One region of the Arthrobacter sp. QXT-31 genome, then DNA from elsewhere that is predicted to be linked to it. Evidence: predicted binding sites of a transcription regulator. Region 1 holds the regulator's gene; each other region holds the start of a gene.
What was found. The regulator HrcA, encoded in region 1, represses chaperone genes, less so after heat shock. The targets are predictions, from matches to a motif close to TTNGCACTCGNNNNNNNCGAGTGCNAA.
Positions count from the first base shown of each region.

Region 2: the regulator HrcA is predicted to act here: its motif matches at 1,335-1,361, upstream of BWQ92_RS01350 (Hsp20/alpha crystallin family protein).
Region 3: the regulator HrcA is predicted to act here: its motif matches at 2,419-2,445, upstream of groL (chaperonin GroEL).
Region 4: the regulator HrcA is predicted to act here: its motif matches at 4,180-4,206, upstream of BWQ92_RS01330 (Hsp20/alpha crystallin family protein).

Region 1 covers NZ_CP019304.1:4,528,008-4,533,405, reverse strand. The annotation lists gene dnaJ (molecular chaperone DnaJ) at 1-410, opposite strand, end outside; gene hrcA (heat-inducible transcriptional repressor HrcA) at 469-1,482, opposite strand; gene BWQ92_RS20700 (DUF3097 domain-containing protein) at 1,705-2,559, shown strand; gene BWQ92_RS20695 (DUF4870 domain-containing protein) at 2,710-3,129, shown strand; gene hemW (radical SAM family heme chaperone HemW) at 3,219-4,448, opposite strand; gene lepA (translation elongation factor 4) at 4,485-5,398, opposite strand, start outside.
Region 2 covers NZ_CP019304.1:275,762-281,159, forward strand. The annotation lists gene BWQ92_RS01340 (hypothetical protein) at 1-216, opposite strand, end outside; gene BWQ92_RS01345 (J domain-containing protein) at 254-694, opposite strand; gene BWQ92_RS01350 (Hsp20/alpha crystallin family protein) at 831-1,253, opposite strand; gene BWQ92_RS01355 (MerR family transcriptional regulator) at 1,391-1,705, shown strand; gene BWQ92_RS01360 (universal stress protein) at 1,714-2,538, shown strand; gene BWQ92_RS01375 (Hsp20/alpha crystallin family protein) at 3,585-4,010, opposite strand; tRNA gene BWQ92_RS01380 (tRNA-Lys) at 4,237-4,309, shown strand; gene BWQ92_RS01385 (hypothetical protein) at 4,392-4,646, shown strand; gene BWQ92_RS01390 (hypothetical protein) at 5,255-5,398, shown strand, end outside.
Region 3 covers NZ_CP019304.1:1,352,372-1,357,769, forward strand. The annotation lists gene BWQ92_RS06100 (ribonuclease HI family protein) at 1-504, opposite strand, end outside; gene groL (chaperonin GroEL) at 612-2,240, opposite strand; gene BWQ92_RS06110 (ABC transporter substrate-binding protein) at 2,531-3,820, opposite strand; gene BWQ92_RS06115 (cold-shock protein) at 3,820-4,023, opposite strand; gene BWQ92_RS06120 (LytR C-terminal domain-containing protein) at 4,182-4,820, opposite strand; gene BWQ92_RS06125 (DUF3263 domain-containing protein) at 4,870-5,256, opposite strand.
Region 4 covers NZ_CP019304.1:269,983-275,380, forward strand. The annotation lists gene BWQ92_RS01310 (SCO6880 family protein) at 1-1,374, opposite strand, end outside; gene BWQ92_RS01315 (hypothetical protein) at 1,367-2,764, opposite strand; gene BWQ92_RS01320 (hypothetical protein) at 2,777-3,064, opposite strand; gene BWQ92_RS01330 (Hsp20/alpha crystallin family protein) at 4,265-4,690, shown strand; gene BWQ92_RS01335 (hypothetical protein) at 4,801-5,398, shown strand, end outside.

The DNA.
Region 1 (5,398 bases):
GTGTCCACTTCCAGCTTCTTGTTGACGCCGAAGACGGCGTCGCGCAGCTCGATCCGGACACTGATGAGCGCGTCCTGGCCGCGGCGGACGCGGGACGCAGGTCCGGTAGTGCCGCCGGCGCCGAAGAAGGTGTCGAAGATGTCCTGAAACGCGAAGCCCTGCCCGGCGTAGCCGCCGCCGCCGAAGCCGTTGTCGGTGCCATTCTCGTTGCCGGTGGTGTCGTAGACCCTGCGCTTCTGCGGATCGGACAGCACCTCATAGGCGTGGGTTACGGCCTTGAACCGTTCCGCGGCCTCTTCGCCCGGGTTGACGTCCGGGTGAAGGGAGCGGGCCAGCTTGCGGTAGGCCTTTTTGATCTCTTCGCCGGTGGCTTCCGGGGAGACTCCAAGAACGTCGTAGTGGCTGCTCAAAGTTCGTATCTCTTCCTGGTTGTACTGCCTGTGGTCAGAGGATGTCCGGGGCGTCCGGTCACGGTCCCAGAATCCTCGAAAGGTAGCGGGCCACCGCGCGCACGGCGGCCATGGTGGTGGGATAGTCCATCCGGGTGGGGCCGAGGATGCCCACCTTGGCGGTAGCGTCAGGGCCGTAGCCGGTGGCCACGACCGACGCCTCGGCCAGCCCGTCGTAGGGGTTTTCGCGGCCGATGCTGACGGCCACTCCCCGCGGGTCCTGCGCCATGTCGCTCAGGAGCCGCAGCATCACCACCTGCTCCTCGAGGGCCTCCAGGACTGGTCCGATGCTGAGCGGGAAATCCACGTTGGACCGCGCGAGGTTGGCGGTCCCTGCCATGACCATGCGGTCTTCGCGGCTGTTGTGGGCGAGGCCTTCCAGTCCCTTCGCGAGGGCCATGGCCGCGGGGCGTTCCGCCGGCGCGCAGCCGGCCACGACGGCGGCCAGGTGCTGGGGCAGGATGGCCACCGGTGTTCCGGCCACGCCAGTCAGGAAGCGGGTTCGGAGGGCGGCGATTGTGTCGTCTGACAGGTCCTGCCCGGCGTCGACAACGCGCTGGTCCACCTTGCCGGAATCGGCAATCAGTACGATCAGCACCTTGCGCGGCGCCAGGAGCACGAATTCAATGTGCCGGACCACGGCACGGCTGAGGTGCGGGTACTGCACGACGGCGACCTGGTTGGTCAGCTGGGACAGAAGCCTCGCCGTCCGGTCCAGGACGTCGTCGAGGTCCTCGGATCCCTCGAGCAGCGTCTGGATGGCTCGCTTCTCCGCCGGAGAGAGAGGTTTGACCGCCGAGATCTGGTCCACGAACAGGCGGTAACCCTTGTCCGTGGGAATCCTGCCTGCGCTGGTGTGCGGGGCCGTGATGAGGCCCTCGTCCTCCAGTGCCGCCATGTCATTGCGGATGGTGGCGCTGGAAACGCCCAGATGATGCCGTTCCACCAGCGCCTTGGAGCCGACGGGTTCGCGGGAATGGACATAGTCCTCCACGATGGCGCGCAGCACCTCAAGCTTCCGTGGTTCGCTCACAGTCCACCTCCTTTTGGCCTTATCCGCGCCGGGCCTGATCCCGCCCGTAAACGCCATGGTTAGCACTCGACATGCCTAAGTGCTAACAAGTCTAATATGAGTCGCCCCGTTGTTAGCATTGGTACCGCTCCGGGCGAAAATCCGGGCGCCTGCCCCCGGCGGCATGCACGCTGCCGGAGCGGCTCTTTTCCATGCAGACTCCTATTGCAAAGCGGTGAATGAATGCAGTACCAGAACTGGGGCCCGCAGGAGATTGCAGCTCCCGCCAAGAACAGCCTGCCCGAGGTACCGGTGGAGCGCGGGATGGTGCTCGAGGACGCCCAGTCCGGCTGGGTGGGCGCCGTGACCCGGGTGGAGAAGTCCGGCGGCATGCACGTGGTGGCGCTCGAAGACCGCCGCGGCAAGTCCCGGTCCTTCAAGCTTGGCTTCGGATTCCTCCTCGAGGGACAGCCGATCCGACTGATGCCGCCGGCTCCCAAGGCGAAAGCCGCCGGGTCCGCCACGGCCACACGGACGGCGTCGGGCTCGGTGCGCGTGGAGGGGCAGCGCGCCCAGGTGGCCAAGGCCAGCCGCATCTGGGTTGAAGGCAAGCATGATGCCGAGCTCGTGGAAAAAGTCTGGGGCGACGACCTCCGGGTGGAGGGCATCGTCGTCGAGCCCCTGCACGGCATCGATGACCTGGCGGCAGCGGTTGCCGATTTCCGGCCCGGTCCCGGCCGCCGGCTGGGGGTTCTGGTGGACCACCTGGTCCCCGACTCCAAGGAGTCCCGAATTGCCGACGCCGTGATGGCGTCCCCCGGCGCCGACGGGAATGTGCTGATCGTGGGCCACCCGTATGTGGATGTGTGGCAGGCGATCCGGCCGTCGGTGCTGGGAATTCCGCAGTGGCCCGTAGTGCCCCGCGGCACAGACTGGAAAACGGGGATCCTCACCGCCTTCGGCTGGCCGCACGAGACCAAGGAGGACATTGGCCTCGGCTGGCAGAAGCTCCTCGGCGCGGTGCGGACATACGCCGACCTCGAGCCCGCCCTGCTGGGCCGGGTGGAAGAGGTCATCGACTTCCTGACGGTGCCCTAGTTCCACGGCCATTCCCCGTGTTTCAGCGTTGAGCCCACGGTTGCCCCTACGGCCCGGTATCCTTGGTACGGCGTCACCGCACTGCGGCCCGGCGCCACACGCACCGCACAAAAAGCACGATCGCACCAACGCAAGCTAAAGGAAGACACCGTGGCAGAAGACGCTCGCGACCGCAGGGACACCCAGTCCGGCCAGGACCTGCCCCAGTACCATGGCGTTCCGGCCAACGCGCTTCCGCTGACGGCCAGCGAGGACCGGCAGTGGGCCACCCTGGCGCACTTCGGCGGCATCCTCGGGTGTGTTCCGGCCCTGCTGATCTACCTCATCTTCCGCGACCGCGGTCCCTTCACTGCGCAGGAGTCCAAGGAAGCGCTCAACTTCACCCTGCCGCCGACAATCGCGGCGTTCGTGGCGAACCTGCTGGTGCTGCTTCCCGTCGTCGGAAACCTGTTCGCGGTCCTCGCCACGCTCATTTGGATTGCGCTGACGTGTTTCGCGGTGTCCGCCGGCGTCCACGTCAACAAGGGCCAGCCGCACCGGTACCAGTACAACCTCCGCTGGATTAAGTAACGAGCTCACCAAAACAACGCGAGGTCAGATACTGCCCAATATCCTCGAAGGATCGGGGCGGTATCTGACCTCGCGTTGGTTTTGCAAGTTCAGTCGGGCAGGATCCTGCGGACCACGGCATCGGCCAACAGGCGGCCCTTCAGCGTCAGGACCAGGCGGCCCCTGAAAACCTGCTGCGGTACCACCAGGCCGTCGGCGATCAGCCCGGCCACGGCCTTCCTTCCGGACGGCGAGAGGGCAGCGGTATCGAGCCCTGAGGACAGCCGGGCCTCCAGCATCACCTTTTCGATTCTGCGCGTTTCCGCGTCGAGCGTCTCGCGGCCGGCCGCCGGGGAGACGCCTGAACCCAGCCGGCCGGCATAGGCGGTGGGGTGCTTGACATTCCACCAGCGCACCCCGCCAACGTGTGAGTGCGCACCAGGGCCGATCCCCCACCAGTCATCCCCGCGCCAGTAGGCAAGGTTGTGGCGGCACGCCTGCTCCGGCGTCGCGGACCAGTTGCTGACCTCGTACCAGTGCAGGCCGGCGCCGGTGATCATCCGGTCGGCGAGCTCATACTTGTCGGCGTGGTCGTCGTCGTCGATCCCCGGAACTTCACCACGGCGGATCTGGGCGGCGAGCTTGGTGCCGTCCTCGATGATCAGCGCGTAGGCGCTGATGTGGTCCGGCTGGTAGGACAGCGCCGTCTCAAGCGAGAGGCGCCAGTCCTCCATCGACTCCCCCGGCGTGCCGTAGATCAGGTCCAGGCTGACCGAGAGGCCGGCGTCGCGCGCCCACTGCACCACGAGCGGGACGCGGCTGGGGGTGTGGGTCCGGTCAAGGACCTTCAGGACGTGGGGCACAGCGGACTGCATGCCGAAAGACACGCGAGTGAATCCCGCATCGGCAAGCAGCTGCAGGGATTCGGGCGTGACCGAGTCCGGGTTGGCCTCCGTGGTCACTTCGGCACCGGGTTCGATGCCCCAGCGGTCGATGGCCGCGCGGAGGATTCGCGCCAGGTCCCCGGCAGGGAGCAGCGTAGGCGTGCCGCCGCCGAAGAACACGGTGCTCAGCTTCCGGGCCGGCAGGCCCGACTGCTCAAGGACCCGCGCGGCAAAGTCCACTTCCGAGATGGCGGTGGAGGCGTAGGCATCCTGGGACGCCCCGCCTCCGAGCTCGGTGGCGGTGTAGGTGTTGAAGTCGCAGTACCCGCAGCGCACCGCGCAAAACGGGATGTGCACATAAAGCCCGAAGGCCCGGCTGGCTGCACCCTCCAGCGCCTGCGGCGGCAGCAGGCCGTCCGACGGCGCGGGGTCGCCCAGGGGAAGAACGCTAGGCATGGGTGCGGCCTCCGGAGCTTCCGGCCACGGTCATCACTACTTCTTGGCCTTGTCCTTGGAGGAGTCGTCGGTAGTCAGGGCTGCGATGAAGGCTTCCTGCGGCACTTCCACGCGCCCCACCATCTTCATGCGCTTCTTGCCTTCCTTCTGCTTCTCCAGCAGTTTGCGCTTACGGGAGATGTCACCGCCGTAGCACTTGGCCAGCACGTCCTTGCGGATGGCGCGGATGGACTCGCGGGCGATGATCCGGGACCCGATGGCGGCCTGGATGGGCACCTCGAACTGCTGCCGCGGGATGAGCTCGCGCAGCTTGCCGGTCATCATCACACCGTAGGCGTAGGCCTTGTCCTTGTGCGTGATGGCGCTGAAGGCGTCCACCTGTTCGCCCTGAAGCAGGATGTCCACCTTGACCAGGTCGGCGACCTGTTCGCCGTCGGCCTTCCAGTCCAGCGAGGCGTAGCCGCGCGTCTTGGACTTGAGCAGGTCGAAGAAGTCGAAGACGATCTCGGCCAGCGGGATCCAGTAGCGGAGCTCCACGCGGTCCTCGGACAGGTAGTCCATGCCGCGCATCTGGCCGCGGCGGCCCTGGCAGAGCTCCATGATGGCGCCCACGAATTCATTGGGCGCCAGGATGGTGGCTGCCACCATGGGTTCCTGGACCTCTTTGATCTTGCCGGCCGGGAACTCGCTGGGGTTGGTCACGGTGACGTGGCTCTTGTCCTCCAGCGTGACTTCGTAAACAACGTTTGGCGCAGTGGAGATCAGGTCCAGGTTGAACTCGCGCTCCAGCCGCTCACGGACGATTTCAAGGTGCAGCAGGCCCAGGAAGCCCACGCGGAAGCCGAAGCCGAGGGCGGCGGAGGTTTCCGGCTCGTAGACCAGGGCCGCGTCGTTGAGCTTGAGCTTGTCCAGGGCGTCGCGGAGCACCGGGTAGTCGGTGCCGTCGAGGG
Region 2 (5,398 bases), 790 kb from region 1:
CCCGAAGGAACGGTGCTGGCTGTCCTTCTCGTCGGTCCAGATGGGGACCACGGCCAGGGCGGCGCCGGTGGCGGGGTTGATCCACTGCGCCCGGGGCAGTGGTTCCTCGTGGGCCTCGGGATCCAAAAACGGTGCCGTGCCCTTGCCCCAGCGCTCCTCGAAGCGCTCGTGGAAGGCCGGGATCAGGTGGGAGTCGTAGCGGCGCCAGTCGCTCATCGTAAGGGTTCCTCCTTCAGATTCGGCATAGTGTTGCTTAGCTCCACGGGCCGCTCTCCCAGCGGACCGGAGTGACGCGCAGCGGCGGCTCCCTGCGCCGGACTATGCGGACCGGGACCACCTGCGGGCCGCTGGCGCGGCGTCCTTCCGGGGTCGGGCGTTCCTCCCGCTGCCCGGACACCGCAGGGTCCCCCGTTGCCGTTTTCTGCTGGTCCGGAGGGCGGCTTTCCCCGGCCTCGGGTCCGGTACGCCTGGTCCGCGCCGTTTCCCGGTCGTAGGCGTGCCGGCGCCCGGGGTCCCGGAGCACGGAAAAGGCTTCCATGATCAGCTGCAGTTCCGCCGGTACGGCGTCAGCGCCGCCGACGTCCGGGTGGTGGCGGCGCACCAGCGCCCGGTAGGCGCGCGCGATTTCCTGCGGCGATGCGCCCCGGGAAACGTGCAGCACCGCGTAATGGTCCGGGACGGGAACGGTCATCATGAACACCCCCAGCCACCGAAAGGGCCGGTGCAGGGCAGCTTTCCGGCGGCCCGGTCCCCGGTCTGAGCCTCTCCCGGGCCGGGTGAAGTCCCAAGCCGGGGAACGGGCGGCCGCCCCCTCGCATGCGCCGCAGGGGCTAGGTTTCGATCTGCTGTTGCTGGCCCTTGCTTTCGATCTCGATCTTCCGCGGCTTGGCCTGCTCGGCAACCGGAATACGCAGCGTCAGCACGCCGACGTCGTAGCTGGCCTTGATATTGTCCGTATCCAGGGTGTCACCGAGAATGAGCTGGCGGCTGAAGACACCGCGCGGCCGTTCGGAAACCACCAGCTCGACGTTGGGCTGCGTGGCGTCACGGCGCTCCGCCCGAACGGTGAGGACGTTCCGTTCAACGTTCAGATCCACGTCGTCAGGAGAGATCCCGGGCAGGTCAAACGCCACCACAAACTCCCCATCTTCCTGCCACGCGTCCATCGGCATGGCCGCCGGACGGGCCGCTGTTCCGAAGACCTGCTGGGTGAGCCGGTCCAGCTCACGGAACGGGTCAGTACGGATCAACATCATTTCCCACTCCCTTCAGCATCCAGGTTTCATGGCTACCCACCGCCATGGTTTATCTGTGACGGTGAATATAGATTTTTTATAGCACCAGTGCGAAACTGGTGCAAGAGGAACAGCGGGCATTGACGGGACAGCAGATGACAAACCAACGCAGCAGCGGGCGCGCCCTGTACGCCATATCGGTCGTGGCGGAACTCCTGGGAACAGGCCAGCAGAACATCCGGCTCTATGAACGCCGCGGCCTGCTCACCCCGAAAAGGACCGAAGGCGGCACCCGCCAATACAGCGAAGCGGACCTTGCCGTTCTGCGTCGCATCGGAGAGCTCCTGGATGACGGGCTCAACCTCGCCGGCGTTGCTAAGGTGCTCGAACTGGAAATGGACAACGCACGCCTCCGGCGCCTACTCAAGCGCGCCCGCACCTCCGCGCAGCAGGACAACCAAAAGGAATAGGGCAAAAGGTGACGATTAGCGCGGTGCTGGCTGTCGGTTACGACGGCTCCGAACAGTCCCTCCTTGCCCTGAAGTGGGCGGCGGATTACGCCACGGCCGCACGGACCGGGCTGCGGATCATCCATGCCTGGATCTGGCCACTCTTCACACAGGACGTGGGACCGGTCAAAGGGGTGGCTGACAGCGGATTGCGTCACGCAGCCGAAGTCATTCTCGACGAAGGCTGCAAACTCGCAGCGGAAATCTCACCAAACCTGAAGGTGGAGCCCCGCATGGTGGCCGGACTGCCGGCGGCCGTCCTGCGCCAGGAGTCCCTCGACGCAAGCCTGCTGGTGGTTGGAAGCCGCGGACTGGGCGGCCTGCTCGGCAAACTGGTCGGTTCCGTCTCCCTTGACCTGGCCGGAGGATCCCCCTGCCCCCTCGTCGTCGTGCGGAGCCGGCGCGGGGAAGGCCAACCGGTAGTCGCCTGCGTGGACGGGCACCTGCGCAGCAGCAAGGTTCTGGAGCAATCAGTGCGTGCAGCCCGGGCCCTTGACACAGGGCTGCAGATCGTTCATGCAGAACAGCCCGAACCGCCCTGGAAGGCACACACTGCCCCGACAGCGCATTCCAAGGCTGTGCTGCACAACGCCATGCTCTGGGTACAGGCGATGGACCCGGACCTGGCCGCCACAGAACAACTGCTGAGCAGGCAACCCGTGTCGGCCGCGCTGATCGATGCAGGGGCAGACGCCGAACTGTTGGTCCTCGGTGCCCACGGACGGCAAGGCCACCCCGGAACGCTAACGTCTGTTCTGACTCAGGCACGCTGCAACATCCTGATCGCCCGATAGCGCTTGGGCCAGGGTCCCGGGGACAGTGGCGGGCTCAACGTAAGGTTCTTGCAGTTAAGGGCTATGTGGAACCCTGCTACGGGCTTGACCGTCAGCCCTCCCGGTCCGCGGGGTGACACGAGTGTCAACGGCAATTTTGTAATGAACCGGGCGCGGCATGTTGGTTTACGGCGGCCCTTGGCTGCACGAAAGTCACCGCGGGCGTGTTGCGGCTGGCCTTTAGTCATCTCCGCCCGGGACCTCCGTCTGGTTCGGGCTGTCCAATGGGCGGTTACGGCCGGAGCTGGATCGGGTTCTCTCCTGCGCTGGTCCCAACGCTCAGCCGGTCAGGACGCGTCCTTGCCCTGATGAGCCTCCGGCGTGCCGGAGGCCCCCGCCGGCGGGATGGACTGCCAGCCCAGCGGCCTGAAAGCGGTGACTCGCTTAAACCGCAGGCAGATGGCCGCCGTTCGTCAGGATCATGTTTTGGGTGGGCGGCCGGTGGTGGCCCGGGAGATCCATGACCTGATCCCTGGGTGCCGGCCGGAGGGTGCCTGCGGCAGGTTCCTGGTCTGTTCGTCGGTGAGTGAACAGTAAACGTGTGTGGTTGTCATCCGCTCGATGGAGTCGCGCGCCACGAACCTGGGTCCCTGGCCCGTCCTGACGATGATTCCGTGAAGGATGAGACCTTTGTCGTCGTCCAGGACACGGTCCAGTGTTCCGAAAGCGCGTCCTGACCGGGAGACAACAGGTGTTCCTCTCCCCAGTGCCGTGTACGCAACCGGGCGGCCTTCTTCCATTACTCCCACACCTCCTTCGCCGGGTGACCGCGGCCGCACCGGGAGCGGCAAGCCGGGAGGATGACTGTAGCCCCCTGGCCCAGGCCGCGGATGAGCCGGCCCGGGCAGGCGGCGAAACGGTTCCCGGCCAGAACTGGCCGGAAACCGCCGGCGGGACGGCCCGTGCGCTGCTGCTGCATGTGCGCTAAATAGGCGCGGTGGCGTTCCTTCTGTGCCTTCCCGCCCAACGAGGCAGCGTTGGCGTGTAACGGGAACCGTCCCGGTCTGTTAGGCAGCGTCAATCTGGCGCTGCTGGCCTCCTTTGACTTCGATATCGATCTTTCGCGGCTTTGCCTGCGCCGCGACGGGGATGCGCAGGGTCAGGACGCCGGCGTCGTAATCGGCCGTCATCTTCTCCGTGTCCATGGCATCCCCCAGGATGAGCTGGCGGCTAAAGACACCGCGCGGCCGCTCCGACACGACCATCTCCGTGCCCTCCCCGGCAGGGTCCTTCCGTTCTGCGCTCACGGTCAGGACGTTCCTGTCCACGCCCAGGTCAATGGAGCTGACGTCCACGCCGGGCAGGTCCAGTGCAAAGATGTAGTCATCGCCGTCGCGCCAGGCGTCCATTGGCATGGCCGCCGGGTGGGCGACGGTGCCCAGCACCTGCTCGGCCAGGCGGTCCAGCTGACGGAATGGATCGAGCATCAACATGGCATACCTCCTTGATCACCATCGATCCAGATCTGTATCCGCTGACATAGATTTAATAGCACTGCCCCGCCCGGTCCGCAAGGGGTATCCGGCAATTTTTTGGCCGGTGGCCTCTTGCTTGCGCCCGTCGGCGGTGCTAATAAAATCTATAGCGGACGATGCAGATTGACTGGGGTTGGCGAGTGAACTGTCGGGAAGCAGTGATGGGATGCTTTCAGGCAAAGGTGCACCTGTAGCTCAGCCGGTAGAGCAGGGGACTTTTAATCCTCGGGTCGTGGGTTCGAGCCCCACCGGGTGCACCCCTGAATGCGCCTGCTGCGCCGGCCGCTCCCGCTTTCCAGCCGCTGCCCTTCGTGCCGTGCAGCCCATGAAAGGTGGTGGATGCAGATGAACGCGGAACTGCAGCGGTTGCGCGCCCTGGCGGCGATGATGGCAAACGCCGAAACTACCCTGGACGTGGCCCGCCGGACGCTGCGGGAATGCTCGGCGGCGCTGCTGCGCACCGGAGAGGCCACCCTTGCCGAGGTCAGTGAAGCCACCGGCCTGAACCAGGGCGAACTGCTGGACCTGCTCAGCCGGAACCATCCGGGAAGGGAACCGGTCTGGAATAAACCTCGGCCCGGCGGTCTGTCCTGACGGTCAGGGCGGTGCACCAGCGGACATCACATCATCCCGGGATGACCAGCCAGCACCTGGCCACAGTGCGTTTTCCGGGAATAAACAGAGGTGTGAAATCCATGCCGGAGCCCGGCGCCGCCCGCAACGTCGTCACGCCAGGCAGGAACGCAGGAAGACACCCTTCCACAAATCCGGGCACGCCCTGCCGGGGAATGCTGCAGCCAGGAGCCGACCCGATAAGGAAAATCTCCATCATCCCCAGGGGGTCGGTCCCCGGGAGTGACCCTGTCATGAGGCAGCAGGCATCCGGCAGTACCCCGGCAGCCGAGGCAAGCGGGCCAGCGGCGGGCCACGCCAAGCCGCCGGCCGGCCCTGCCCAGTCCGGCACGAGAGGTACATTCCCATGCTTACGCTCGGCACCGACAGCCGCACCCCGCACCTGAGACCTTGTGAGGAGGCCAAGGCCCAGGCGGCCTGCACCCGCTGTGGTCGCGGAACGGCGGTTATAAAAATCTCTTGCCAGTAATTTGCTGCCGGTGCTATTTAAATCTATGGCAGCGGATACAGATCAGACGTCATTTCAGATTTGCTCCGTATCAAGACGGGAATCGATCAGGGAGGGAACCATGGCGATTCAATACATGGATGACGGTTTTGCCCCGCACGTGGACCGCGGGCTCGCCACAGCAAGGACCCGGCTTGAACCAGGCCAACTGGGCCCGGACCGGAACGGGGAGGCTGAGAAGCATTCGCGGTCCATGGTCGAACAC
Region 3 (5,398 bases), 1.9 Mb from region 1:
GCCCTCCTTGACGGCCCGCCGGGCCGTCGCCGGTTCCGCGTTGGGAAACCCGGGTCCGGAGCGGGCGGCCACGCCCTGCTGGTAGGCGAGTGCCACGGCCCTTGCCCGCTCGTCCGCGGCCTCGTTCAGCTCGTGCCCGGCATGGCCCTTGACCCACTCGAACCGGTACTTGCGCCCGGCCAGCTCGCGGTCGATGTCCTTGAGGATGTCCACGTTCAGCACGGGCTTGCCGTCGGCCTTCCGCCAGCCTTTGCGCTTCCATCCCGGCATCCACTTGGTCACGGAGTTGATCACGTACTGGCTGTCGCAGAGTATGTGCAGGTCCTCGTCGGGGAGGTGCGCGGTGGAGCGGAAGAGGTCCAGGACAGCCATCAGCTCACCCTGGTTGTTGGTGCCGTGCGGCCAGCCGCCGGCCCGCCAGCAGTCGTCGTTCACGTACCAGGCCCACCCTGCGGGACCCGGGTTTCCCAATGCCGAACCGTCGGCTGCTGCAGTAATCGTCACCGAACCATCCTGCCAGACTGCAAGGACAAAAATGCGCAGACAAAAAGAGTGCGGCCCCCTCGCCAGGAGGAGGCCGCACTCTTTAGCCAGCTGGGAGCAGCGGGAGGCTAGAAGCCGCCCATGCCGCCCATCTCGTCGCCGCCGCCGACGGCCGGAGCAGCCTTCTCCGGCTTGTCGGCCACAACGGCCTCGGTGGTGAGGAACAGACCGGCGATGGAAGCCGCGTTCTGCAGGGCAGAGCGGGTCACCTTGACGGGGTCGTTCACGCCGGCAGCCAGCAGGTCGACGTATTCACCGGATGCTGCGTTCAGGCCGTGGCCGGCGGGCAGGCCGCGGACCTTGTCAACCACAACGCCGGGCTCGAGGCCAGCGTTGAAGGCGATCTGCTTCAGCGGGGCGTCGATGGCAACGCGGACGATGTTCGCACCGGTTGCCTCGTCGCCTTCGAGCTGCAGGTTGGCGAATGCCTTGGCGCCGGCCTGGATCAGGGCCACGCCACCACCGGCAACGATGCCCTCTTCGACGGCAGCCTTGGCGTTGCGGACAGCGTCCTCAATGCGGTGCTTGCGCTCCTTGAGCTCGACCTCCGTGGCGGCACCGGCCTTGATGACTGCAACGCCGCCGGCCAGCTTGGCCAGGCGCTCCTGCAGCTTCTCGCGGTCGTAGTCGGAGTCGGAGTTTTCGATCTCGGAACGGATCTGGGAAACGCGGCCGGCGATCTGGTCTGCGTCGCCTGCACCCTCGACGATGGTGGTCTCGTCCTTGGTCACGACAACCTTGCGTGCCTTGCCCAGGAGGTCGAGGCCGGCGGTCTCGAGCTTGAGGCCGACTTCCTCGGCGATGACCTGTCCGCCGGTGAGGATGGCGATGTCGGCCAGCTGCGCCTTGCGGCGGTCACCGAAGCCCGGGGCCTTGACGGCGACGGACTTGAAGGTGCCGCGGATCTTGTTGACGATCAGGGTGGCCAGGGCCTCGCCCTCGATGTCTTCGGCGATGATCAGCAGCGGCTTGTTGGACTGCATGACCTTCTCGAGGACAGCAACCAGTTCCTTGACGTTGGAGATCTTGGAGTTGACGATCAGGATGTACGGGTCCTCGAGGACCGTTTCCTGGCGCTCGGTGTCCGTGACGAAGTAGGCGGAGATGTAGCCCTTGTCGAAGCGCATGCCTTCGGTGAGCTCCAGCTCGAGGCCGAAGGTGTTGGACTCCTCGACCGTGATGACGCCTTCCTTGCCCACCTTGTCGAGGGCTTCAGCAATCAGGGCGCCGATCTCGTCGTCACCGGCGGAGATGGAAGCCGTGGCTGCGATCTCTTCCTTGGTTTCGATTTCCTTGGCGGAGTCCAGCAGTTCTGCGGTGACGGCCTCGACGGCCTTCTCGATGCCGCGCTTGAGGGACAGCGGGTCAGCGCCGGCCGCGACGTTGCGCAGGCCTTCCTTGACCAGTGCCTGGGCCAGGACGGTGGCCGTGGTGGTGCCGTCGCCAGCGACGTCATCCGTCTTCTTGGCAACTTCCTTGACCAGCTCGGCGCCGATCTTCTCGTAGGGATCGTCCAGCTCGATCTCCTTGGCGATGGAGACACCATCGTTGGTGATCGTGGGGGCGCCCCACTTCTTTTCGAGGACGACGTTGCGGCCACGCGGGCCGAGGGTGACCTTGACGGCGTCGGCGAGGGTGTTCAGGCCCCGCTCAAGACCGCGGCGAGCCTCTTCATCAAATGCAATGATCTTGGCCATAACGGCAGTAGTCCTTTCGGGACAGTCGTTAAGAAGGAACCTTGCTGCGGTGCCCGCGACGGACGATCCTTCCCGCAGGCCTCTGTACGCCCGACAGTCCGGATCTCACCCCAACCAGGTGTTTCTTTCGCTCCTTGCGCCGCCGCCGTCGGTATGCCGGCCGGAACCGGACGACCCTTTAGCAGTCGGCACGCTGGAGTGCTAATCAATAATTAGCACTCCCCCGGGGAGAGTGCAAGCAGATGCCCTTGTTTGTCCCGTGCACCGGCAGCAGTATTCGCTGCCAGCGATCAGCCCGCAGACCTGCCGGCGGCCTCGCTGCCTGTGAGCTTGGCCTTGTTGTCGGCGCCGTAGGTGAACACCATGTACTTCGCCGCGGTGACGTCTCCGTTGGCATCAAAGCGGACGGGGCCGGACTCGCCGTCGTAGTCAATGGCCTTTCCGTCCCGTATTGCCGCCAGGCAGTCCTTGTACGTGGAACAGACGGTCGCCGGGCCGGACGGCGAGACGGACGCACGGCTGCCGGACGTGCCGCCGGAGACGGAGATGAGCGCACCGGCAATGGAGGCACCGGCGTCGTCCTCTGCCGCGGCGGCGGCCAGGGCCGCGAGGTTCACGGCGTCATAGGACTCAGCCGCGAACGTCATGTCCTTGAGACCCTCGTCGATGGCCACCAGTTCAGCCTGGAAGTGCGCCGAGGGGAAGACGCCGGGCACCAGGGCGCGCGCCCCCTCCAGCGCCTTGGAGCCGAGGGCGGAACCGTACTGCCTGAAGGCGCCGTCGCCCAGGATGAGTTTGTTGCCCGGCAGCCCGGCATTGGCGAGCTCGGCGATGGCACCCTGCGCGCCGTCCCGGGCAATGAGGACGACGGCGTCCGGCGCCGCGTCGCGGGCAGCGGCCGCAGACTGCCCGGCCTCGCCCGCCTTGAAGCCGGTGAGGGTCACGGGGTCCAGCCCGCCTGCCTTGGCCGCAGCAGAAACGGCCGCAGACAGTTCTTCGCCGTAGCTGCTGTCCTCATAGACCACCGCGAGGCTCTTGGCTCCGGCGTCCTTGGCCACCTTGACCAGGACGGGCGCCTGGGCAATGTCCGACGCGGCTGTGCGGAAGTAGTAGCCGCCGCTCTTGTAGCTGCTGAGCTCCGGGGCGGTGTTGGCCGGTGAGATGAGTGTGATCCTGGCTTTGGACAGCACGTCGATGGCGGCGGGTGCGCGGCTCGAATCGGTGGGGCCGATGACGGCGTCGGCCTTGGCATTGACCAGTTCACGGGCCTGGGCGGCTGTGTCGCCGCCGGTTGCTTCGGGCAGCAGCTCCACGGGCCGGCCCTTGTGCCCGCCCGCCGCGTTGATCTCCTGGACGGCCAGTTTGGCAGCGGCCAGCTGGGCGGCGTTCAGGAAGGCCTGGGGCCCGGTGTTGTCGAGGATCAGCCCGATCCGCAGGGTTCCGTCGCCGCTGGCTTCAGCCGGAGCCGTCCGGGCATTGTCCCCGGAACCGGAGCAGGCGCCGAGCGCCAGCACGGCGGCGGCACACCAGCCGGCGGCACCCCAGGCAGCAGGGCCCCGGAAACCTGTGCGGCGTGCCACTAGACGGGCCGGACCATTTCTGCCTGCGGACCCTTTTCACCTTCGCCGACTTCCAGCTCCACGCGCTGGCCCTCGTCAAGCGACCGGTAGCCGTCAGTCTGAATGGCCGACCAGTGCACAAAGACGTCGTCGCCTGACTCGTCGACGGTAATGAAGCCGTAGCCCTTCTCGGCGTTGAACCACTTCACGGTTCCCAATGCCATGATCCCCACACTTTCACGTTTGCTTCCGTAAGGCCCACGTCGGTGTGTGCCGTGAATTACGCCCTGAAGCTTGCCTTCACTCTATCCAAACAGGCCCTTGGCGGCGGAGGCCGGCGGCCCCGGAGGGAGGCAATAGTTATTCAGGCGTAACCGGATGGCTACTGGTAGCCGGGACCCAGCACCACTGCCACGGACGTTTCGAAGTCCGCGCTTTCCACCAGGGTCGGGATGTTCAGCAATGCACCGAGCGCCTCGGCGTTGGCGCGGTGGGCGGCGGAGTAGAAGATTACTGACTGCTGCTGGGGCGCGCCCTGCCAGTTGGCCACCTCGCCGAGCACCCAGCCGTCGGACTGGACCGTGGCACCCACCCGTCCTGCCAGGCCGGAGGTGAGCGTTCCGTTGAAGATGTCGACGGGCTGTGACTTGTCGGCAGCCGCAGGGGCGATGGTTTCCGAGGTGGCAGGCTCCACGGCGGAAGGGGAGGCGGGCTCGGAGGCAGAGGTGGACGGTGACGCCGACGCAATGGCGCTGGGTGTCGCACTTGCAGAGGGCGTCGACGTTGCACTTGCCGACGCGGAAGTGCCGGCCGCCGCGGCCGACGGCGGTGCGATGACGGGCTGGAAACCGAGCTGCGGCAGCAGGAGGAAAGCAACCAGGCCCACTGCGAGCGCCCCGATACCCACGGACAGGATCGGCCACAACTTCGGGCGGGACGGCGCGGCAACGGCGCGGTGAACGCCCTGCCGGGAGGAGACCTCAGGCACCCTGTCGAATTCGTCCCGAGCAAAATTAGTCATGGTAAACAGGCGTCCTTGTTGGTTTTCGCCGGCAGTCCGGCACTAGCAATTACGCGTCAGATCCAAGGCGGCGTGCAGTGCGGGCCCGCTGACGTGACGTACGTAGTCTACGCAATCTCTTCACCAGCATGGGGTCGTGGGCCAGCGCATGCTCGGTATCGATCAGGGCATTGAGGATCTGGTAGTAGTGCGTGGCGGACAGGTCAAAGAGCTCCCGGATGGCCTGTTCCTTGGCTCCAGCGTACTTCCACCACTGCCGTTCGAGGGCGAGGATCTGCTGCTCACGCTCGCTCAGCGGCGAGTCCCGGAGCTTGAAGTCGTCCAGCAGCGAGCCGCTGCGCAGCCCGTGCCCCGTCATTGCATCCTGCTCAGCGTCCTGCCCTGAATCCTGGTGTGATTCCTGAGCTGCGAGGTGGTCCTGCAACGGCTCGGCCACTGCGCTCTCCTTAGCTGAATCCGGTCAAAGTACCTCCCCTATGTTACGGAGGAATAACAGCCTTGTCATTTGCGGCGCGGCTGCCGGAGGCGGCCCCTTGCACGCTCCCAGAAAGGCTCCGGCAAGCGCCTGCGCGCGGCCT
Region 4 (5,398 bases), 780 kb from region 1:
ATCTTCGATCGTCGATCCGGTGATCGTCACGTAAGCGGCTGGCCGCACATCCCCGTGGCCCGCCACGATCTCTTCTTCGCGCTGTGCGACTTCTTCCTCCTCCGCCTTCTGCTCGCGGGTAAGTGGTCTGTCGAAGCGCGTGTTGATCCGTCTCCGGGTCTCATGGGCCTCCTGGGCAGAACGAATGTCGCGGAGTGCTTCAGTTGTCGGCACAGTCCGGATCACCTGGGTCACCGTGTGGCGGAATTCACCGACGTAGATAAGGGGGTGGAGAAAGCCCGGGAAGACCTTCTGCCGCGGCCATTCGGCTATCCAGAACGTTTGGTGAAAGCCGGTGTCCGTCCGCACATACGTCCAGTGCTCCTCGACCGCCATGGGCGCAGCGAGGACGCTGGAAGTGGGCTCCGGCTGGTTCTGCCCCTCCGGTTCCGTTAGTACGCCGGCTTGTTGCCTGCCCGTGGTTGCTGCGGATGCTGGATCAAAGGCAGCCCGAACGATGTTGAGAAGGCCTGCCTCCGGCAGCCACTGGTCGACGCTGACGCTGTGTGTTCCTAAGGCGGTAGTCATAGCCTCGACTTCCAGCCGGAGTACCCGTTCGACGCCGAGGACTCCCCCGCCTGCCTCCCGTATCCGACGTCGGGCCTTGGCAATGTCCAGAACCAGAGTTAGCAACAACTCGTGACTCATGGCGGAACCAGCGGCAGCAATCAAGTCCTCGTAAGAGCGCTCGCCCCAGGTGCGTTCGTCGGAGTCACCGGTTTGCCGGCGGACTGTGCCTTCGTAGAAGTCACGAAGGGCCGAGGAGGGATACGGGACCGTGTAGTCCTGAACGGCGATCCTGGCCACGCAGCCCCGCTGGGCCAATCCTGCCTGTACCCTGGACCACGCCTGCACGGCCCAGGCTTTATCGTCGCCGTCCATGAGTGCGAACGACTTGGTGCTGCAGCGCAGTACGGCTATTGCCTCTTTGCCGCGGGAGTCCACTACGAACGACTCCCCGCGGGAAGCGCGGCGCAGCTCCAGGTTCCCCAACCCGCCCGGAAGCGCCAGCCGCCCAGCAAGGACAGGCCGCTCCGGCCGCATCAGGTAGCGGGTCTGTTTTGCGGCCAACCTGTAGAAGAACAGCACGGCATGGCTGATCCACACTGGGTAGGGAATCCGTGAGTACTGCAGCAATCCGAGCAGTATCAGAACTAGCCATAGCGGCCCGGCCGTGAAAAGGCCAACGGGTCCGCGCACTGCCGAAGCCACACAGCCCACGAGAACACCGGCCGCGAGCAGGAGCAGTTGGTACCATTTCAGGCCCATGAACAGGCCTCGGCGCTCGTACCGGGGGAACTTGACGGGTTCAAGAGTTCGAGAGTTTTCAGACATGGGTATCACTGTCAATCGGAGGCTTGGCCGTGGTTGGGGGGCGGATGGGAGAAGGCGGCGCAGCCGCATCCGGAGAAGCAGTGGCAGCGGTGGGCGCCTTCGAAGGCGGGGACTGCGGCCCTTCCCTTATGGCGCTTGGCGGCGTTCCATTGCCGGACGCTCCCGGGTTCCAGTCCGGCTCACTGACGCCGCGTCGCGCTCGCGGAAACGATGCACCCTGACCCGACGTACCGCCGCCGAGCATTAGAGCCGTGGTGTTCCCGCCGGAAGTGCGGGACGGCGTAGTGCCCATCAGTTGTTCCGGCAACGGCACCCTCGGCGGCAGCGCCCGAGTTGGAAACTGAGGCCGGCTCGACTGAACCGGCCGATTTGCGGCCGAGCGGCTGGCCAAGGCAGCCAGCGTCAAGTGTCCGCCCGTTTGGCGGGTGATCTGCCTGGCAGCAAAACCGGAGCTTCGGGAAAGGACATGCCCGCCGCCAGCGGTTTGGGCGGCAGCGGCCAGCTCGCCACCAGCGAAACTAACGAGTCGCAATGCCATCAATGGTGCGCCACAGGCCAGTGCCATGCCTACGACGCCGGCAGCGAGTCCGGCGAACGACTTGGAGTCGGCGAAAAGCTTGATGGCCACGGCAAGCACCGTCGCGGCGAGCGGTTTGGCGATAAGCAAAGCCACCACAATCTCGCCCCACCGCCGCGCCCACGATTGCGTCTTCTCCCAGGGCATCAGCATGAGAGCCACGGGTGCGACGGCGGCGAGCAAGATGAGGGCGAAAGACCGAAAGATCATCGAGCACATCAGGATGAAGGCCAGAATCCAGACAACGATAACGGCCATCGCCGTCACGACTACGGCACCCCCTGCGCCCCCACTTGTCCCGGGAGCCAACGAGACAACATTCCAGTCTCTGCCCGAGTCTGCCGGCGCCTTCTCGAAGCCGAAGAGCCGCATGAACAGGACATAGGGGTCCGTAGCCAGGGAGTCCAGAAGCGCTGTTGCGGCCAAATCCCCAACCTTCGTGAGCTCCCGGACCAGGTAGACAGCACCGGCCACCATCGGAACCGCGGCGGCACCGCCAACCAACGCACGGATCAGGCGGCGGGGCTGCTGGCTGATCAGTCCGGACAACAACTGGAGGATCATGGCAATGACGAGCGGTGTCATCATGACGACGACCCACCAGTTCGTCAGCCCCTTGACGGAGTCCCACTGGGAATCGTCAATGTCAGACGCGCCAAACGCACCCGTGATGAAGGACCATATCCAGGAAGCGACGTTTTCGAGAAGGTCGGCGAAGAACGCCGTGATGGAACTCTGGACACCGTCGTTCGCCTGCGAGACGAGACCGCAGCCGGGCGGCCACCATCCGTTCAGATCGCACTCAACCGGCATGACCGATGTTGCCTAGAACCCGAGCGGGAACGCTGTCTGGGACCAAAGGATGTAGCCATTGATGCCGCCCAAAATGGCAGCTACGGGGCCAGTCCAGAGCAGGATCATGCCGCCCCCGGAAGCCAACCGAGAGGACTGGCTCAGCTTGCCGGCGAGGAGCATGGCTGCTCCGATGATCGCCACGATCGCGATGACGACGAAGGCTCCTACGAGGATGCCGCCGCCGATCTGTTTGAGCGACTCAAGAAAGGGAAAATCAGCGTTTGGGGTGATGCCAGGATCCACCGCTGCGAGAAACATTGCACGCTCCGTCTGTCGACTTCCATGGGAATGAGCAGATTGGCTCACGACTTCATGGAGGTGGTGGGGCCGCGGAACATGACTAGACGTAGATTTGGCAGGTTCAGATTCAAAACGTTTCTCAGCCACCGGTGCTAGAGGCTTGGTCAGTCGAGAGTCGGCCCTACTATTCGAATATATGTTCTAAGATTGGTCCTGTGATCAAGAGTGGTTCCCCTGACGACCTCGAGCGAATGATGGCCCGCATGGACGCCGACAAGAGCCGGCCGATAGATGACCCGGCCCCAATCAGGGACTTCCCTAAGTATGGCCGGCCACTCGTGTACGTAAGCGGCATCTACGGGAAGGCCGTGGCCTGGACGCACACGTACGGTCTGATTGAGTGGCTTGACCCCTCGGGCAAATACCATCTGGGATGGGCCCACTCATCAAGCATCAAGCGGGTTACGCCGGAAGAGTGGAAGGGCAGCAGCAAACTCTAGGGTGTGGCGTCAGCGGGTCAGCGATCTAGCCTTCATGGCGCGCATCGAGGTCCGGAACAGCGTCCAAGAATTTCACACTGTTCCAAAACTTGGGACTGGCGTGGTCACCATGAATGGTAGGGCCCATGCTGAGGTCATGTCGCGTCGCCGGGATAGGCCCCTCGGCAGGCCGCCGTATCTGCCTCATAACTAACAATGATTACGGTGATTTCATCTGAAAGTTGCGAGACATAGTTGCGAGAATTTCCTGATCGCAATGGAACTTGCAGGGTTCCGCGGAAGTCAGACCTATGCCGTGGAAGCACCTAGTCGCCAGTGAGACGTCTCGTAGCCCAAGGGTTGGGAGACATAGTATGCGCACCGTATGCGCCAACCGCCATTTTGAGCTGCGATACGTCCAGATTATTTTTAATAAGTTCACTGATTATTCCTCGCCGGTGAATCTGTCGCTCCGGCACGAAGTGCCCTAAAGGCGCAGGCTGCAGCGGACCGCAGTTCTGGCACGGGACGCCTCTGGCCGCGGACCGCCGCCTCCTGCCGAGGACCCCTGGGCCGGCCGACCGGGGGGTTCTTATCCTCGCGAAAGCTGTCCAAGAGGCATGGCGGGGATGGGGGGGCGGGCTGGAACGGCCACTTGCGCGGTGTTAACTGAAGTGCTAAAAAATCTATATCAGCGGATAGAGATTATCCTTTTTACTGATGATCTGGGAGGTATGTGATGTTGATGATGAATGATCCGTTCCGGCAGCTGGACCGGCTGGCCCAGCAGATGCTGGGCACGGCCGCGCACCCGGCGGCCATGCCACTGGATGCCTGGCGGGAAGAGAACGAGTTCGTCGTCGCGGTCGACTTGCCGGGCGTGGACGTGGACGCGATCGATGTTGATGTTGAGCGGAACGTCCTGACCATCCGGGCTGAGCGGAAGAACGGCGCCCCCGAAGGTGCCGAGCTGGTGGCCGGTGAGCGCCCGCAGGGCGTCTTCAGCCGGCAGCTGGTTTTGGGTGAGGCGCTGGATGCAGACAACGTGAAGGCCGGATATGACGGCGGGGTGCTGACCCTGCGCATCCCGGTCGCCGCCAAAGCGCAGCCGCGGAAGATCGAAATCACCAGCGGACACGGCGCCCAGCAGCAGCTCAGCGCCTAACCGCGGCAGCCAGGGTGGTGGTGCGTTCCCCGGTACCCGGGGAACGCACCACCAGCCCCTTTCGGGGAAGGTAATTACTCCGGGCATAGGGGAGGAAGTGTTTTGCCGCGATGCCAGTCACACGCAATGTTGCCTGGGACGGGCGTTTGGAGTCATTCAAGGGCAGGGATACCGTGCAGTACGTGCTCACTGCTGCCTCCATGGCCAGCACGTGCGCCGCCTGCAGGACGCCTTTGGAGCCCGGTGAGCCGCTCTCACTGCTGGTGAACGTGACAGAAAGCACTGCCCCGGACGGGACCCATTACGTCACCTTCACCGACTGCGTCTGTCACCGCCGCTGCAGCGGCCCTGGCCTGAGCGTCGAGCAGGGCCAGTGGGCTCCCAACGAACTCACCCCCGTGGCCGCACGGATGGTTTTGACGCAGGCGTCCGGCAGCGGGCGGGAACGGCCGGTACCGGTGCTGGCCTACACCCTGGTCCCGGTGGTGGCGTTCCGTGAGGGTGGTGGTGACCTGACCTCGGCGCTGGTCTCGGTTCTGCTCTTTCACGGTTTTCAGCTGGCCTTGAGTCCGGATTTCGGCGACCTGGTCGAGGATGCCGTGGAAACGTCGGCCAGCTGCAGCATAGCTGTCACACGCGAGGGTCTGATGACCTTCAGCATCGGCGGCAGACTCCTGTTCCGGGATCAGCTGCGCCCCGATAATCCGG